Regions from separate parts of the Halobacillus sp. ABA4_118 genome, predicted to be linked through region 3. Evidence: riboswitches for the same ligand, from Rfam matches in the RefSeq annotation. Region 3 holds a riboswitch; each other region holds the start of a gene.

The links. Region 3 has a riboswitch for S-adenosylmethionine ahead of ACXAGL_RS08890 (PLP-dependent aspartate aminotransferase family protein). Riboswitches for the same ligand answer to the same signal wherever they lie in the genome.
Region 1: it holds a riboswitch for S-adenosylmethionine, as region 3 does, so the genes downstream of both, ACXAGL_RS05515 (O-acetylhomoserine aminocarboxypropyltransferase/cysteine synthase family protein) here and ACXAGL_RS08890 (PLP-dependent aspartate aminotransferase family protein) in region 3, are expected to answer to the same signal.
Region 2: it holds a riboswitch for S-adenosylmethionine, as region 3 does, so the genes downstream of both, ACXAGL_RS02345 (methionine ABC transporter ATP-binding protein) here and ACXAGL_RS08890 (PLP-dependent aspartate aminotransferase family protein) in region 3, are expected to answer to the same signal.

What each region holds. Positions count from the first base shown of each region.
Region 1 covers NZ_JBSWWS010000001.1:1,118,380-1,122,801, forward strand. Annotated here, with positions in the region: gene ACXAGL_RS05495 (NAD(P)/FAD-dependent oxidoreductase) at 1-262, opposite strand, end outside; gene ACXAGL_RS05500 (hypothetical protein) at 314-769, opposite strand; gene ACXAGL_RS05505 (FAD-dependent monooxygenase) at 811-2,028, opposite strand; gene ACXAGL_RS05510 (DUF2188 domain-containing protein) at 2,149-2,346, opposite strand; SAM riboswitch class I at 2,490-2,598, shown strand; gene ACXAGL_RS05515 (O-acetylhomoserine aminocarboxypropyltransferase/cysteine synthase family protein) at 2,708-4,408, shown strand.
Region 2 covers NZ_JBSWWS010000001.1:443,878-448,299, forward strand. Annotated here, with positions in the region: gene ACXAGL_RS02330 (carboxymuconolactone decarboxylase family protein) at 1-84, opposite strand, end outside; gene ACXAGL_RS02335 (MetQ/NlpA family ABC transporter substrate-binding protein) at 151-993, opposite strand; gene ACXAGL_RS02340 (methionine ABC transporter permease) at 1,017-1,685, opposite strand; gene ACXAGL_RS02345 (methionine ABC transporter ATP-binding protein) at 1,678-2,703, opposite strand; SAM riboswitch class I at 2,782-2,895, opposite strand; SAM riboswitch class I at 3,060-3,160, opposite strand; gene ACXAGL_RS02350 (TlpA family protein disulfide reductase) at 3,259-3,678, shown strand; gene ACXAGL_RS02355 (thioredoxin family protein) at 3,811-4,119, opposite strand; gene ACXAGL_RS02360 (toprim domain-containing protein) at 4,129-4,422, opposite strand, start outside.
Region 3 covers NZ_JBSWWS010000001.1:1,787,929-1,792,350, forward strand. Annotated here, with positions in the region: gene ACXAGL_RS08885 (trans-sulfuration enzyme family protein) at 56-1,201, shown strand; SAM riboswitch class I at 1,278-1,386, shown strand; gene ACXAGL_RS08890 (PLP-dependent aspartate aminotransferase family protein) at 1,520-3,298, shown strand; gene ACXAGL_RS08895 (aliphatic sulfonate ABC transporter substrate-binding protein) at 3,319-4,302, shown strand; gene ACXAGL_RS08900 (ABC transporter permease) at 4,315-4,422, shown strand, end outside.

The DNA of each region.
Region 1 (4,422 bases), 670 kb from region 3:
GGTCGTCACCGAACCATTCCTTTACCCATCCGGCCTCCACCCAGTGCTGGACTTCTTCTTCAAGTTCTTCTGTACGGACCGTGAAAAACTGGGCCCCGTGGTCCGCTCTGCCGCCCGCAATCCGGCGGGTGGCGAGGCGTCCCCCGACACTTTTCCCTTTATCGACAAGCATGATATTTGTACGTCCCTGCTTCATCAAACGGCGCGCGGCTGTTATTCCTGCAAGGCCTGCACCGATAATCGTCACTTCATAATGTTCCATCCTTGACCCTCCCCTTCTCTTGGGCTTCCTTTGCAGAAAACCCCATTCATCCTATATTTTTTCGACTTCAAGAACTTCATCAAGAATCGGATAAACCGCCTCGACTCCTTCTTCTGCCACCAAACAGGCGACACCGAGAGGCGTTTCCCAGAAAGTCTCAGGAATGGCCGGATTCTTCAAGCCGGCCGGCTGATACAACGAACGGTAAATCCGGTTCAAGTGATCCCTCGTTTCTTCTGCTTCCCTCGGTTTTTCTCCACGGGCGACCAAAAAGACCCAGCGCATCGACTGAAAAAGATTATCGCCCGGCATAAACGTGTATTCTTTAAAAAACTTCAATTGTTTTTCAGCTTTTTCTGTCAGACCTGTTTCCACAGCAAGATCGTCAAGATGGCCATGCAGATGGCGGTACACCATTTGGAAGATTCTTCTTTTTTCGTCCTGCATCACTTTATCTGTATAAATTTCCTGCAGCTTTTCGAAAGCTGATGTTTTCGACCATTCCATCTTCTCATCACCTCTCTTAACCATTTCGCCTTCAAAGGAAGTTAATCCTTCCTGAAACCGAAGGAGGAAGCTTCCCCTTCCACCGATTGATAAAAAAGAGGGAAATCCTTGGTGTCTTCTTTCAAATGCCGTCCCATATGAGGCATCAGCTTATTCCACGCCATAGGGTTGGCGGCGATGGTTTGAAACAATGCCATTTCGTTGTCTGTCCACTTCCGGAGCGATTGAATATAATCCAATGTCAGCTGAAATCCCGGCAGCAGCTGTTCATCCCTTCGACTCTGAAAACGATCCAGGGCTGTTTTCCAATCCACCCCTTCATCCATCTGCTGAAAAGCATCGGCCAGCAGAAAGGACTGTAGAAACGCATCATTGATTCCAAGCCCCGTACTTGGATCTTTACTGTGACCAGCATCTCCAAGGAGGACCCAGCCCTCTCCATAAGCATTCCTGAAAAAGTTCGGCATTCCGGGGGTTCCGATAATCTTTCCCTGCAGAACTGCCCCTTCCATCCTTTTCTTCATTCCGTAAAATTGATTAAACGTTTGTTCAAATGTATCCTGCGGCGCTTTCATCATGTCCGTAAATTCCCCAGGGTGGATTTCAATACCGAGACAATCCCGGTTTTCCTCCATTGGAAATACAAAGCCGATTCGTCCTTCATGCAGGAAAATCTCCGTTACAGGTTCGCTTAACGGCTCCACGCCTGTGTAATAACCGTATAAGACCGGACGGAGAGGCTTCGTTTCCCGATACTTCTCTGCTTCCGTCCAGGCAGCGATGTTCGAGTTCTTTCCATCCGCTCCGGCCACCCACGCTGCACAGGCCTCCCACGCTTCCCCTTCTGTTTCAAGGTGAAGCCCGGCAACGCGCCCGTCCTCTCTGATCAAACCTCTTGCTGACGTACGCGGCATAAAAGTGACGGAACTCAACGCCTCGGCCTGCTCGATCAGAAGAGGGTCCAGGACATCTCGTTTAGGTATAATCGTATAATCCGCTCTCGGTCCTTCTATAAAACTTTGGCCGATATACGTCCGCATCCGGCTCACTTTTCTCAAACCGGTCTTCTCCAGTTTATGAAGGATGCCCAGTTCCTCAAGGAAGCGGGTATGGGACATAAAGTGAGTAGACAGTGTGTCACTCGGAAACGCGGCTTTATCGATCAACAGGACACGCTTCCCCATTTTCCCGAGCAGGACAGCCAGACTTGCCCCAGCTGCCCGGGCTCCTGTAATGATCACGTCATATGTATGATTCATTCCGGTCCTTCCTTTCTTTCTCAACCTGTGTCCCATCATAATCGGTTTCACGCAAAAAAACTACAGCCACAGGAAAACAAGCATAGGAAGCCATAAAAAAATCCCCTGGACGGGGATTTTTTAAAAGGTACGCTCTTCTTCAACTTCGTGATTCTGGTCAAGGATGTACAAGCGGCTCGGTTTGTTCTGTTTCGCGATTTCTTCCGCTTTTTCTACAGCTGTATCACGCTCATCAAATAAATCTGTCGGAGCTACGTCCTCAATTTTTACGAACCATCCGGTTACATCTTTATTTGGTACTACACTATATTCCTTCATGAAAACATCTCCTTCAACATAGACTTAATTATCCATTCCCGCCCTATTATAGATTTAAACACCCTTGTTTCAAGCTGGGAATTGACAAGAGAGCTGGACCCCTTTATAATTTCAAACAAGTCAGATAAATTAAATATTGAAAACTCTTATCGTGAGCGGCAGAGGGACTAGGCCCTGAGACGCCCGGCAACCTTCAAGGAAAACTTGAAAAGGTGCTACATCCTACAGATCAGATGATCTGAAAGATAAGGGGAGGTAAGCATACATAAAAGCCCTCTTCTTACTTACAGAAGAGGGTTTTTCTTTTTCCCTCTACACCGAGGATCAGGATGTCCTGGAAATCATAAGGAGGAATGAAACAATGACCAATTCAAATCATGTATACGGTGATGAAACACAGCTGCTTCACGGTGGACAGGAAGCTGATCCAGCAACAGGATCGCGTGCTGTTCCCATCTATCAGACAACGTCATATGTATTTAATGATACCGATCATGCCCAGAACCTATTCGCCCTGGCCGAACCAGGGAACATCTATTCCAGAATCACAAACCCGACGGTCGATGTATTTGAGCAGCGTGTTGCCCTTCTGGAAGACGGTGCCGCTGCTGTCGCTACAGCTTCCGGGATGGCGGCAATTACGATGGCCGTCCTGAACGTTGCCGGAGCCGGAGATACCATCCTCACTTCCTCCAACTTGTACGGAGGTACGTATAACTTATTCGTCCACACCCTTCCCCGCTATGGTGTGAACGTTGTTTTCGTAGATGGGAACGATCCTAATGCCTTTGAGGAAGCTGTTACACCTGAAACGAAAGCGATTTTTGCTGAAACCATCGGGAACCCAAGCCTGAATGTGCTGGACTTTGAAGCGGTAGCGGATATTGCCCACGCCCATCACATTCCCTTGATTGTCGACAACACCTTCGCCACCCCTTATGTATGCAAACCGATCGCCTGGGGAGCCGATATCGTTGTCCACTCCGCAACGAAGTGGATCGGGGGCCATGGTACAGCTATCGGCGGTATTGTCGTAGACAGCGGGCGTTTTGACTGGAATCACGAAAAATTCCCGGGTTTTACTGAGCCTGATGAAAGCTACAACGGCATCCGCTTCGGTATTGATGCTGGACCTGCCGGCTATGCGGTTAAGCTCCGTGTTCAGATTTTGAGAGATATCGGCGCCTGCCTGAGCCCCCAGAACGCCTTCCTGCTCCTGCAGGGACTTGAAACGCTTCACCTGAGAATCGAAAAGCATGCAGAGCAGGCATATGAAATTGCTGCCTACCTGCAGAACCATGAAGGGGTGGATTGGGTGAATTACCCTGGACTGCCGGATCACCCTACTCATGACCTTGCCCGAAAGTATTTGAAAGGCGGAGCCGGATCCATGGTTGTCTTCGGAATCAAAGGGGGACGCGAAGCCGGTCGTAAATTGATCGATCACTCCACACTCTGGTCCCACGTAGCTAATGTGGGTGATGCGAAATCATTGATCATCCATCCGGCATCCACCACCCATCAGCAGTTGAATGAGGAGAACTTGAAAAAGTCCGGTGTTTCCGAAGAACTTGTCCGCTTGTCGGTTGGTCTGGAATCTGTGACTGATCTTATACAGGACTTGGATCAAGCCATAGAAAAGGCCAATGGATACAGCCGCCCTTATAAGAAACAGCCTCATCCAGCGGAGACCGTTCTCCGTTCCTCTCTCGACCGGTCCAATGGGAACATCCGCCGGAAAACGATCGGCGTCATTCCTGATCAGCCGGGAGGCCTGCAGGAGGAAGCCTCCAAGTTGGAGCGGTTCGGTTTTGATGTGACTACTTTTTCAAAGGTGGAAGACATTCTGGAACAGAACGATCCAGCTTTCGATATTCTTTACTTTGAAACCCTTGGAGAAAACCAAACGGATCTGGCCCGGTCGGCGAATCCATCGGTCCTCTGGTCCAAAACTGCTTCTTCCCTGAAAAATGAACAAATCCTATCCGGTGCGAGCCTTTACGACACGATCGTTTCGATCCGCTCAGGACACCACTTATCTCAAACACTCGTCACTGTATAATGGCCAGAAAGGAG
Region 2 (4,422 bases), 1.3 Mb from region 3:
AGGCATGTGTTCCGCAAAGACACCCATTCCTTCTTTATAATCGTGTAAATATGTCTGCGTCCACGTCATATTCTGATCCTGCATGTTAAAACCTCCCATAAATAATAAGTGACTGCGGTTAGTATCAACCGCAGTCACTTATTTTATCCGTTATTCAGAATCGTCGGAGACAGGGATAACTGCTCCTTCGTATTCCTCTTCAATAAAGGTTTGAATGTCTTCAGAACGCAGGACTTCCACTAGCGTGTTCAGTGCCTCGTTGTCCTCGTCTTTGCTTTGAGCAGCGATGACGTTCACATAAGGGGAGTTTGTCCCTTCAAGGATGATCGCATCATCTTTTGGTACAAGGTCCGCTTCAATCGCGTAGTTCGTGTTAATCGCTACAAGGACTTCTTCCTCTTTGTTGTACACTTCAGGAAGGCCGGCTGCGTCCACGCCGGTATCAAACTGAAGGTTTTTAGGGTTCTCGACAATATCATTGACCGTGGCATCCACTTTTTCTACACTCTCATCCAGTTTGATCAACCCTTCTTTTTCAAGAAGTGTCAATACACGACCGTGGGTGGATACAGAACGGCTCATGACGAACTCGGTACCTTCTTCTACGTCTTCAAGGTTGTCATACTTTTGGGAGTACACACCGATCGGCTCAATGTGAATCCCGCCGAGATTGGCAAAATCATAATCATCATTATCCTGCTCTTGAAGTTCCATATAAGGAATCGTCTGGAAATAGTTTGCATCAATACGTCCTTCGGCCAAATCCTGGTTTGGAAGGATGTAATCCTGGTATTCCTCGATATTTAACGTGATCCCTTCTTCTTCAAGAAGCGGCTTTGCTTCTTCAAGAACTTCAGCGTGAGGAACACTTGTTGCTCCTACTGTAATTTCCGTATTTCCTTCACCGCTGGAGGAATCTTCCTCAGAAGAACCGCAGGCGGCAAGAACAAGAACGAATAACAGCGCAACCGCTGTTGTCCAGATTTTTTTCATGAATAATCTCTCCCTTTTGTTTTTTATCTTTTGTCCAATTTACGGGAAGCATAATCTCCGATGAATTGGAAAATAAACACAATAATAATGATAAGCACCGTGCAAATGAAGACCACATCAAAATTACTACGCTGGAAACCGTAGAAATAAGCAAAATCTCCAAGACCACCGGCACCAATCGCACCCGCCACGGCGGTATAACCAATCAGTGCAATGGCGGTCACCGTAATTCCTGAAATAAGGGCAGGCATGGATTCAGGCAGCAGGACTTTGAAGATGATCGTTGATGATTTAGCCCCCATCGCCTTCGCTGCCTCTACGACACCTTTTTCCACTTCCTTCAATGCAATCTCAACAAGTCTCGCGTAAAACGGAGCTCCTCCGATAATTAACGCCGGAAGGGCTGCGTTCGGACCGCGGATCGTTCCAATCAAGAAGTCTGTAAACGGGAACAGAAGCAGGATCAATATAATAAAAGGAATGGCACGGAAAATGTTTACGACAGAAGCTGTCACTGCATTGACCACTTTGTTCTGCCAGAGCCCTCCCGGACCAGATAAATAAAGCAGCAGGCCGAGCAGAATCCCGAGGATAAATGTGCCGGCTACGGAAATCAGAGTCATATACAACGTTTCATTTGTGGCTGTAATCATGTCTTCCATGCGTACGTTTGGCAGTAATCCATTAAGCATCCGGGTTCACCTCCACTTCCACAGAAGTCGAGCGTATATATTCGATTGCCCGGGCTGCTTCCTCATCGTCTCCTTCAAACTGAACAAACATCGTTCCGTAAGCTCCTTTTTGCGTCTGCGTGATCTTCCCGTGAAGAATATTCACATCCAGGACGAACTTCCTGGAGACCTCACTGATCAGCGCTTGGTTGGTACTCTCTCCTACAAAATGCAGCCGGACGATTTTTCCGGACTGGTACTTATCTTTGATCAATTTCAGAGAGTGCTCTTTTTCCTGATCACCCATCACCTGATCGACGAATTTCTTCGTCACTGGCTGATCTGGATGAAGAAATACGTCCAGAACATCTCCCTTTTCAACGATTTTCCCCTGCTCCATGACTGCCACCTGATGACAGATCTTACGAATGACATGCATTTCGTGAGTAATCAAAACTATGGTCAGTCCGAGTTTTTCATTGATGTCTACAAGAAGATCCAATATGGAGTCTGTCGTTTCCGGATCCAGAGCGGATGTCGCTTCATCACAAAGGAGGACTTTCGGGTTGTTGGCCAGCGCCCTGGCAATTCCTACACGCTGTTTCTGTCCACCACTCAACTGGGATGGGTAGGAGTTTCCTCTGCCGGATAAACCGACCAGATCGATCAGTTCGTTCACTCTTTTGCTCCGTTCTTCCTTTGGTACACCGGCAATTTCCAACGGAAAAGCGATGTTATCATAAACCGTTCTGGACCAAAGCAGGTTGAAGTGCTGAAAAATCATTCCGATATCCTGGCGGGCAATACGCAGTTTATTCTTACTGAGTCCCGTTAAATCCTGATCACCGACGTGGATGCTGCCCTCTGTTGGATCCTCCAGTCGGTTCAACAGCCGGATAAAAGTACTTTTACCCGCTCCACTATAACCAATGACACCGTAGATTTCCCCTTTATTTATTGTAAGGCTTAAGCCATCAACAGCTTTCACTTCCCGATCCTTCGTTTGAAAAACTTTAGAAAGATCCTTGATTGTAATCATGATGTGTTCCCTCCCATTCAAAAAACGCCATTCTGTTCGAGAACAGAATGGCGTTTCAATAACAATGTATCTTCTGTTCTCTCATCTGTCAGAGCTGTTATGCTCTGCAGGATTTGGCACCTTGACAGGTCGGTTACACCTGCTGGTTGCCGGGCATCGTAGGGCCAGTCCCTCCGCCACTCTGGATAAGAGATTTTAGCTTATTAAATTATTACTGCTTTAATTCATTTCATAACTACAAAGTGGATTTTAGCACTCTGCCACCAGCGTGTCAACATAAATGAGCCACTTTTCAGAAAAGAAGAACATCTGGATATGCAAAAAAGTCTCTCCTAAAATAGAAGAGACTTTAGTGGATCTCATCTATCAAAGCTTTACGCTCCGCAGGATTTAGCACCGTGCTTTTGCCGGTTGCCGGGTTTCAAAGGGCCAGTCCCTCCACCACTCTGGATAAGTTATGATGTCGCTGTGAAATTATATGTTATGTTAGCATGGAGTCTATACGGACGTCAAAGATAATAATCAGGTATATTTTTACAGTAAGGAGATGAAATCATGAAGGAACGTGCTCCTCAATTTGAGCTTTCTTATATAAATCAGCCCTCCACCTATCGTCTGAGCGACCATTTCGGAAAGGTGATCGTCCTGACTTTCTGGGCATCCTGGTGTCCTGACTGCGGGAGAGACTTACCTAAAAAAGAGCAGCTCTTTGAAACGATGGACAAAGAAAAAGTGGAGCTGGTTACGATTAACGTTCCCGGTCGTGAACGCAGCCCTGATGCCGGAAAGGAATATGCTGAAAAATTTCTTAACCAGCCTACCTTGATTGATGATGGGCGAAGCTTATACGATACGTTCGGCTGCAAGGGCGTCCCTTCCACTATTATCATAGATCAGGAAGGCAGGGTCCACGAATCGTTCGGTGATAAAGCTTCCTTTCTCGATATCGTCCAGTCCCTGGGGGAAATTGTTTAATCATCAAAACAGCGGAAGGCCTCCCACCCGCTTATCACTGGTCATACGGCCGATGAATAAAACCCGCCCTGTTTATGCAGGACGGGTTTTTTACCGTTTTTATCTTGTCATTTCCCGGGGAATAAAGGCGGGTTATAGATAGGGAATGATCTTTTCATACATGTGTGGGACGGATTGAAAAGCATAGACCTTTTCAAGAACTTCTCCTTTATGGGTAATCAAGAGGCATGGAACACTTTCCACTCGATATTGTTCCATCAATGCAGGATGCAGAGAGGCGTTCATTTCCGAGAATAGTGTTTTTTTATACATCTCTTCCAACGTTATCAGCATCTTGCGGGCAAGGTGGCACGTCCCGCAAAAAGGGCTGTGAATAAATGTCATCGTTTTTTCATCCGAGGACAGCACCCAGGCTGCCTCATTTTGTATTAAATTCTGCAAAGCTTCCTCCTAAATTAAATACATCGACTTCACGCTGAAATGACGGCTTAACAGGGCACGGGCGAGTTCCGGCTCGGGAGTAGCCGCCACTTCTCTAAAGGCTTTATCAATATAAATATGCTCTGCGTGCGGAAGTTCCTCTGTCAGCATCTTCCGTAGTTTAAAACCGGAATCATCTTCATCCACAAGGATATAGACCGATCGTTCATCCAGGTTATGTTCAAAGATCATTTCTTCCATTCGCTCAATACCGAGCGTCCCATGGGTACAGATGATTTCGATTTTCTCATCCAGTACTTTGTT
Region 3 (4,422 bases):
TAACACCTCTCCATCGATATAATTTTTGATTAAGTGATCAGAAAGGAGTCGACGAATGACACACCCAAGCTTTGAAACAAAAATTGTCCACCATAAACAGGATCAATCACAGGTGCATAACAGCAAGACGACACCGATTTATCAGACATCCGCCTTTACCTTCAAGGACCTGGACCATCTGGAAAGTTACTATGAAGGGGAAAGTCCATACTTATATACAAGAGAAAAAAATCCGAATACCGATGAACTTGCGGGAACGGTTGCTGAGCTCGAAGGTGCTCCATCTGGAGTCGCTTCCTCCTCAGGAATGTCAGCCATCCTTGCAGGCATTCTGGCGGCTGTTGAACCCGGAGGCCATATTGTAGCCGCAGAAGATGTGTATGGAGGTACGCACAAACTCCTGACTAAAGAACTGCCATCCTTCGGAATCGACGTCACCATGGTATCCTTTAACAATTTGGACGAGGTGGAGAAATCCATCCAGCCTCATACCCATCTGCTTTATACGGAATCGATTTCCAACCCGTTCCTACGCGTGGAAGACTTGAAAGGTCTGAGCAGTCTCGCTCAAAAACACGGCATAAAGACGATGGTGGATAATACATTCGCCACCCCCTATCTTGTCCAGCCCTATCAGTATGGAGTGGACCTTGTTGTGCACAGTGCAACGAAATACATAGGCGGTCATAGTGATGTCACGTGCGGCGTCCTTGCCGGTTCGGAAGCATTGATTTCCAAAGCAGCCCAGAAAATCGTGACTCTTGGAGCAAATTTAAGTCCGTTTGAAGCTTGGTTGACCCAGAGAGGAGCCAAAACCCTTGCACTCCGGATGAAACAACAGTCTGCGAATGCAAAAAGTGTTGCAGAGGCACTTCGGGAGCATAGTGGGGTTAAAAAGGTGTTTTATCCTGAATACGTATCTGAACGTGGTCATGGAGCGATTGTTACCATCGAGCTCAATGAGAGCGTGGATGTGGAAGCCTTTTTCAAATCTCTTGGATGGATCAAAATTGCACCGACACTCGCTGGTGTCCAGACAACTGTGTCCTACCCTGTCCGTACGTCGCACAGGGCTCTGTCAGAAACTGAACGTGAAAAAATCGGAGTGAACGATTACGTCATCCGCTTATCCATAGGAATTGAGAGCGATGAAGATATCATTCATCAGCTGAAAAGAACCATTGACGCTTCAATAAAATAAAAATTCAGAATGTTATTGACATTGATGCAGATGGTCAGCTATAATTCACAACATAATCAAAATTAAATAACTAGTACTCTTATTAAGAGCGGCTGAGGGAATAGGCCCTGTGAAGCCCGGCAACCTTCAAACATCGGTTTGAAAAGGTGCCAAGTCCTACAGATCATGGATCTGGTAGATAAGAGGAGGATATCAGCACGTTCAGCCCTCTTCTTATATGGAAGAGGGCTTTTTGCATGGATAAAGACGCTGTAAGGACCAGTTTCTTTTTAAAACTGATTAAAATGATGAGAATAATAAACTTTAGGAGGCCATACAATGACCAACTCTTTTGAAGGCTACGATATTGATACCATTTCTCTGCACGGTGGACAGTCACCAGATCCTACGACCGGTTCAAGGGCCGTTCCGATTTACCAGACCACATCCTATGTGTTTCATGATACCGATCACGCCCAGAGCCTTTTTGCCCTCGATGAACCGGGGAATATTTACTCCCGGCTCGGAAATCCGACGGTGGACGTATTCGAAAAACGCATGGCTCTTCTGGAAGGCGGAGTAGCCTCGGTAGCGACGGCTTCAGGCATGTCCGCCATTGCACTGGCCATTTTGAATGTAGCTGGTGCAGGAGATGAAGTCGTGGCAGCATCCAATTTATACGGCGGAACTTATAATTTATTCGCCAACACTTTACCGCGGTATGGCATTAATGTTCATTTTGTTGACCCGGTCGATCCGGACAATTTCAGACAGGCCATCAATGAGAATACGAAGGCCGTCTTCGCTGAGACCATCGGCAACCCGAGTCTTCACGTGCTTGATTTTGAGAAGGTGTCCGCCATTGCCCATGAACATCAGGTTCCATTGATCGTCGATAACACGTTTGCCACACCTTACACGTGCCGTCCGATTGAACACGGAGCTGACATTGTCGTCCATTCGGCCACGAAATGGATTGGTGGCCATGGAACAGCTATCGGCGGCGTCGTTGTCGACGGCGGGCAGTTTGACTGGGGCAATGGAAAGTTCCCTGTTTTCACAGAGCCGGATCCGAGCTACAACGGGATCGTTTATACAGCCGATTTCGGCACGCTCGCCTACATTACAAAACTCAGGGTTCAGCTGCTTCGTGACTTTGGCTCCTGCCTCAGTCCGCAGAACGCTTTCCTTCTGCTCCAGGGACTTGAAACGCTACATTTGCGGGTGGAACGTCATTCAGATAATGCCCGGGAAGTGGCTGAATACTTGGCGGAACACCCCGATGTGGAGTGGGTTTCCTACCCCGGCTTGAAAAACCATCCGGCCCATGAACTGGCCAATCAATATTTAGAGGGCGGCTACGGTTCCATTGTCGTATTTGGAATCAAAGGAGGCAGAGAAGCTGGGAGTCAGGTGATCAACAACATCTCGTTGTGGTCCCATGTCGCCAATGTCGGCGATGCGAAATCTCTGATCATCCACCCGGCGTCTACGACCCACCAGCAGCTTTCTGTTGAAGAGCTTGCGGCGACCGGAGTGACGGAAGAGCTGATTCGTCTTTCCATCGGACTCGAATCCAGCAAGGATTTAATCAATGACCTGGATCGGGCCATTGCCAAGGCAACAGGCAATGATTCCGGAAAGCGGGCAATCACAGAGAATGATGAAGGTGTCATCAAGTGGGCGCTCAGCTCTGCGAAGATTACAGAAGGAGGAGAAACACGTCCGAAACGCCTGGCTGTCGTCGGTCTCAGTGGAAAGCCTTCCCGTCCGAGTCACCGACTCGCAAGAAAAATGCAGCGGCTCGGGTATCAGATCGTCCCGGTGAACCCTCGGGAGGAGGAGGTGCTTGGCGAGAAAGCTTACCCGGATTTGAGATCGATCCCATTCAGCATCGACGTCGTCCAGGTGTTCCGCAGCCCTGAGGCCGCCATTGAGATTGCCCGGGAAGCAGCGGACATCCAGCCTGGTGTGTTCTGGCTCCAGGAAGGTGTCATTTCTCCAAAAGCAGCGGAAATTGCCAGTGAAGCAGGTCTGGAAGTTGTCCATAACCGTTGTACCTACAAAGAAGCACAGCGGCTGCGCGGAAGCATAGATACGTACGCATGCGAAATTTAAATAGGGGAAGGGGTAAAAAGATGAATTGGAAAAAAGCCATAGCTGTCCTCAGTGCAGCGGCCGCCATCGGGCTTGCCGGTTGTTCAAGTAATGCCGAAGGTCAGGAGGATCAGCCGGATAAGGTAACCCTTGATTATGCCTACTACTCTCCAACCAGTCTGGTCTTGAAAGAAAAGGGATGGGCCGAGGAAGCGTTTGAAGAACAGGGCATCGAAGTGGAATGGGTGCTCAGCCAGGGAAGCAACAAGGCGCTTGAGTTTTTGAATTCAAGCAGCGTTGATTTTGGTTCTACAGCCGGAGCAGCCGCGTTGATGGCTAAAGCGAATAATGCTCCTGTAGAATCCGTCTATCTCTATTCCAAGCCGGAATGGACGGCTTTAGTCACGAATCCGGATTCTGGCATATCTACTGTAGAGGATTTAAAAGGGAAGAAAGTCGCCGCCACGCTTGGAACCGACCCTTATATTTTTCTTGTTCGTGCTTTAAAGGACCACGGACTGAGTGTGGATGATATTGAGCTTGTCAATCTGCAGCATCCCGAAGGGGCTTCTGCCTTGAACTCCGGCAATGTCGATGCATGGGCAGGGCTTGATCCCCACATGGCACGTAATGAACTGGAAGCAGGGGCAGAGTTGTTTTACCGTAAGCCTGAATTCAATACGTACGGAACGTTGAACGTCCGCTCTGCGTTTGCGGATGACCATCCTGACGTCGTCAAAGATGTGATTAAAGCCTACGAAAAAGCGCGGGAGTGGACGATAGAACACCCGGATGAAGCCGCTGAAATTCTGGCCGAGGAAGCCAATCTCGATCTTGAGGTAGCGAAGAAAAGCCTGGATCGCAACGACCTGTCGGATCCTGTTCCGGGAGCTGCTTTAAAAGAAACGATTCAAGGAGCCGGCACGGTCCTTCAGGAAGAAGAAGTGATCAAACCGGATGTGGATATTGATCAGTTGACGGAAGATCTTGTCCGGCCGGAATTTGCAGAAGAAGTGATTGAATAAGGAGGTCCAACGATGTCCAGTCGTACAGAAGCTGCTGTTTCATCACCAGCTGTGCAGCGAACGAAAATCAAACCGGCTCCTAAAAGGAAGTGGGGAGGGGCGTTGTTAGGGCTGGTCCTC